2 regions of the Streptomyces sp. NPDC127117 genome follow, and region 1 is predicted to be linked to the other one. Evidence: riboswitches for the same ligand, from Rfam matches in the RefSeq annotation. Region 1 holds a riboswitch; the other holds the start of a gene.
The links. A riboswitch is a leader RNA that binds a small molecule or an ion and turns the genes downstream of it on or off. The one in region 1 is predicted to bind glycine.
Positions count from the first base shown of each region.

Region 1 (2,383 bases):
CGCCCTCGATCTCCATCGTCGGCAGGTCCAGCGCGCCCGAGTCGGGTCCGCCGCCGTTGGGCAGCGGCACCCAGACCTGGCTGCGGCCGAGCACCTCGACGAGCCGCCCGCCCGCCTCCGGGCTGCCCACCGAGGCCATCAGCACTTCTTCGAGCTCATTGGCCGGCCATCCGCCCTGCGGATGGGACTGGACCTGCGCCGGAACGTCCACTGCTTCCCCTTCTCGCCCAAGCTTTCCGGCAGAAGATTAACGCCCGGTCCCGCCGCCGCCCGGCCCCGCTACCGGTCCCCGGGCCGCCCGTCCGCGAAGTCGATCCGGGTGAGCCGCCCCGCCGCCTCCCGGTCCAGCAGCACCGCCGAGCCGCACCCGGGCGGCAGCAGCCCCGCCCCGGCCGCCCGCAGCAGCCTGCCCACCGCCCTGCGGTGCCGGGCGAAGGCGTATCCCGATACGCCGCGTCCGCGCTCGCGCTGGCCCTCCCGCGCGACATCGGGCGTGACGTCGAGCAGGACCAGGTGCAGCACCCGGCCCCGCCGCCGCGCGTCCCGGGCCAGCCAGCCGCGCACCCACGACTGCGTCCCGCAGTCGTGGACGACGACGGACTCCCCGGAACGCAGCACCCGCCACAGCCCCCAGTAGTGGGCGGCGCGGACGAGCGGGCGGTAGAGGGCGTACGGGAATAACCGGGGCACGGACCGTGCCCAGCGGTCCCGGGTGTCCTGGGAGTCGATGGCGTGCGCCGTCGTCACCGCGCGCCGGATGAGCGTCGACTTGCCGCTGCCGGGCAGCCCGGAGACCACCACCACGTCGCCCGCCGCGAAGCGCAGGCCGCGCGGGCTGCGTCCGGCCCGCTCCCGCAGATCACGCACGACGGGCGCGTGCGGGCCGGACGCAGCCCTGGCCGGGGCCCCCGGCTGTGCGGGCATCGCTCCGTGCGCGAACCCCGCGGTCGTCGCGTAGCGCTGCAACGTCATCGCTCCCCCTGTCGGATCACCCCACGTATGCCCCTGAAGTGTAAAGAAAAGGTAATGCGACACAACCGTCCACGCCGGTTGTTTCCGATGGGGGACCGGGGCCCCACTCGGGCCCGATGCGTGCGATGATGGCCCGGCCAACTGCATAAAGGCCGTTCGAATCCGCGCGGGAGAGTTCCGGTCACTGCCTGTGCCGGGCGCCGAAGGAGCAAGTTCCTCCCTTGAATCTCTCAGGCCCCGTACCGCGTGGATGAGGCAGATCTGAAAAGCGGGCCGCTTCGCGGCTCCACCCAAGGTGCAAGCCGAACCCCTCCAGGGGCTCTCGGCGAACCTCTCAGGTTCCGATGACAGATGGGGAGGGATCGTCCTCGTCGTCATGCCCTGGGAGCCATATCCATGAGCACCGCCCCCCGCCTCACCGCCCTCGATGCCCTGCACCGTTCGCTGGGCGCGACCATGACCGACTTCGCGGGCTGGGACATGCCCCTGCGGTACGCCAGCGAGCGCGACGAGCACAACGCGGTGCGCACCAGGGCCGGCCTCTTCGACCTGTCGCACATGGGCGAGATCACCGTCACCGGCGCCGGGGCCGCGGCGTTCCTGAACTTCGCGCTGGTCGGCAACATCGGCACCGTCGCCGTGGGCCGGGCCCGCTACACGATGATCTGCGCCGAGGACGGCGGCATCCTGGACGACCTGATCGTCTACCGGCTCGGTGAGGCCGAGTACATGGTCGTCGCCAACGCGGGCAACGCCCAGATCGTGCTGGACGCGCTGACCGCCCGCGCCAAGGGCTTCGACGCCGAGGTGCGCGACGACCGCGACGCGTACGCGCTGCTCGCCGTCCAGGGCCCGGAGTCCCCCGCCATCCTGGCCTCGGTCACCGACGCCGACCTGGACGGTCTGAAGTATTACGCCGGTCTGCCGGGCACGGTCGCCGGTGTCCCCGCGCTGATCGCCCGTACCGGCTACACCGGCGAGGACGGCTTCGAGCTGTTCGTCGCCCCCGCCCACGCCGAGCAGCTGTGGAAGGCGCTGACCGAGGCGGGCGCCTCCCGCGGCCTGATCCCGTGCGGGCTCTCCTGCCGCGACACGCTCCGCCTGGAGGCGGGCATGCCGCTGTACGGTCACGAGCTGACCACCGGGCTCACCCCCTTCGACGCCGGTCTCGGCCGGGTCGTGAAGTTCGAGAAGGAGGGCGACTTCGTCGGCCGCGAGGCCCTGGAGGCCGCCGCCGAGCGCGCCGAGACCGCCCCGCCGCGCAAGCTGGTCGGCCTGGTCGCCGAGGGCCGCCGGGTGCCGCGCGCCGGCTTCCCGGTGGTCCTCGGCGGCGAGGTCGTCGGCGAGGTCACCTCGGGCGCCCCGTCCCCGACCCTGGGCAAGCCGATCGCCATGGCGTACATCGACGCCG
Region 1 is NZ_JBHXTM010000006.1:225,629-228,011, reverse strand. Features, by position in the region: gene ACFVH0_RS08410 (enhanced serine sensitivity protein SseB) at 1-211, opposite strand, end outside; gene ACFVH0_RS08405 (AAA family ATPase) at 280-972, opposite strand; glycine riboswitch at 1,130-1,227, shown strand; gene gcvT (glycine cleavage system aminomethyltransferase GcvT) at 1,369-2,383, shown strand, end outside.

Region 2 (2,383 bases), on a different contig from region 1:
GACTCCATCTCCGTGGTCGCGTTCAGCTTCATGGTGCAGGAGCCGAGCGGGATCATGCCGCGGTCCAGCGCGTAGTCGCGGTCGGCGAGCTTGCGCAGGTAGCGCAGCATCGCGGTCTCGGAGCGGTGCTGGTGGAAGACCGGGTGGGTCAGGATCTCGTCAGTGCGCAGCAGCCCCTCGTGCAGCGTGTCGGCGACGGTGGCGTCCAGCGCCTCTATGTCTCCGTCGGCACCGAAGGCGGCCCAGACGGCGGCGATCTGGGTACGGGTGGTGGTCTCGTCGCAGGCGACGGAGACCAGGTCGGCGTCGACGAGCCGCAGGTTGACCCCGCGCTCGCGGGCGGCGGCGACGGTCTCGGCGGCCTTGCCCGGGACGCGCACGGTGACGGTGTCGAAGAAGGCGCCGGTCACGACGTCGACCCCGGCGGCGCGCAGGCCCTCGGCCAGGATCGCCGCGTAGCGGTGGGTGCGCCGGGCGATCGTCCGCAGCCCGTCCGGGCCGTGGTACACCGCGTACATTCCGGCCATGACGGCGAGCAGCACCTGGGCGGTACAGATGTTGCTGGTGGCCTTCTCGCGGCGGATGTGCTGCTCGCGGGTCTGCAGGGCCAGCCGGTAGGCCTTGTTGCCGTCCGCGTCGACGGAGACACCGACGAGGCGGCCGGGAAGGCTGCGGGCGAACTTCTCGCGTACGGCCATGAACCCGGCGTGCGGTCCGCCGAAGCCCATCGGCACGCCGAAGCGCTGCGTGGTGCCGACCGCGATGTCCGCGCCCAGGTCACCGGGCGAGGTGAGCAGGGTCAGGGCGAGCAGGTCGGCGGCGACCGTGACGATCGCACCCAGCTCGTGGGCCCGCTCGATGACGGGCTTGATGTCCCGGACGGCTCCGGAGGCGCCCGGGTACTGCACCAGCACGCCGAAGACACCGCGCTCGGCGATCCCCGCCGGGATGCCCTCGGACAGGTCGGCGACGACCACCTCGACACCGGTCGGCTCGGCGCGGGTCTCGATGACCGCGATCGTCTGCGGCAGGGCGTCGGCGTCGACCAGGAAGACCCCGTCCTTCACCTTGCCGACGCGCCGGGAGAGCGCCATCGCCTCGGCGGCCGCGGTGCCCTCGTCGAGCAGCGAGGCGCCGGAGGTCGGCAGCCCGGTCAGCTCGGCGACCATCGTCTGGAAGTTGAGCAGCGCCTCCAGCCGGCCCTGCGAGATCTCCGGCTGGTACGGCGTGTAGGCCGTGTACCAGGCAGGGTTCTCCATGACGTTGCGCAGGATCACCGGCGGGGTGAAGGTGCCGTAATAGCCGAGCCCGATCATCGGGGCCAGCACCTGGTTGCGGTCCGCGAGCTCGCGGAGCTCGGCGAGGACCTCGGCCTCGGTGCGCGCGGTCGGCAGCCCGAGCGCCTCCGTGCTCTTGATGACATCGGGCACCGCGGCCGCGGTGAGTTCGTCCAGTGAGCCGTAACCGACCTGGGCGAGCATCTTCGACTGCGCCTCGGCATCGGGTCCGATGTGGCGCTGCTCGAACGGAATGCCCTGCTCCAGCTGGGAGAGCGGAGTGCGACGGGGGGTCATGGTGGAGGCCTCCTGGTCTGTCACGACCTGCGAGGGGCACCACGGCGCGGGTGCCCGAACGGCCTCCCCCTCTGTCATCTCAACCTGAGAGCTTCACCGGCGCACCTTGCGGCGTACCGGCTTTCACCGTCGGTGAGGAAGGGACTCGCACCGGCACTCGGCCGCACGAAACCCGTCCTGCTTTCCAGAGTGACCTCGTCCGTGCGGTACGGGGGCCTGAGAGATTCCGGGGAGGATTTGCTCCTTCGGCGCCTTCGGATCAGCTCCGGAGGACTCTCCCGCACGGGGTCAGCAGCCATGACCAGCCTACCAGCGGGGTTCGTGGCTGATTTCTCGAGTGGCCAACCACCCGGATCTGGCTTTTTGTAGTGCTTGTGGAGTAGCCGCGACCAGTGGGAGGGACCGTGCAGACCGACATCGATCCGCGCAGCCTGATCGGCCGCAAGGCGTTCGACCGCAAGGGCACCAAGATCGGAACCGTGGACGAGGTGTATCTCGACGACGCGACCGGTGTGCCCGAGTGGGCGGCCGTACGTACCGGACTCTTCAGCCGGGACGCGTTCGTCCCGCTGGAACCCAGCGAATTCGTGGAGGACACGCTCCGCATCCCCTTCGACCGTGCCCTGATCAAGGACGCGCCGGACTTCGGTGTCGGCCGCCATCTCTCGCCGGAGCAGGAGCTCCAGCTCTACCGGCACTACGGTCTGGACTTCGCGCCCGAGGAGACCGGCCCGGACAGGGACTTCGGCAGGCTGGCCGGCCAGGACGAGTAGTCCACCGGGTCGCGTACCAGGGGCAGCGGGTCGGCG
Region 2 is NZ_JBHXTM010000061.1:34,130-36,512, forward strand. Features, by position in the region: gene gcvP (aminomethyl-transferring glycine dehydrogenase) at 1-1,574, opposite strand, end outside; glycine riboswitch at 1,769-1,865, opposite strand; gene ACFVH0_RS34620 (PRC-barrel domain-containing protein) at 1,979-2,347, shown strand; gene ACFVH0_RS34625 (DNA polymerase IV) at 2,272-2,383, opposite strand, start outside.
Region 2: linked by a shared signal. The riboswitch ahead of gcvP (aminomethyl-transferring glycine dehydrogenase) and the one ahead of gcvT (glycine cleavage system aminomethyltransferase GcvT) in region 1 are both predicted to bind glycine.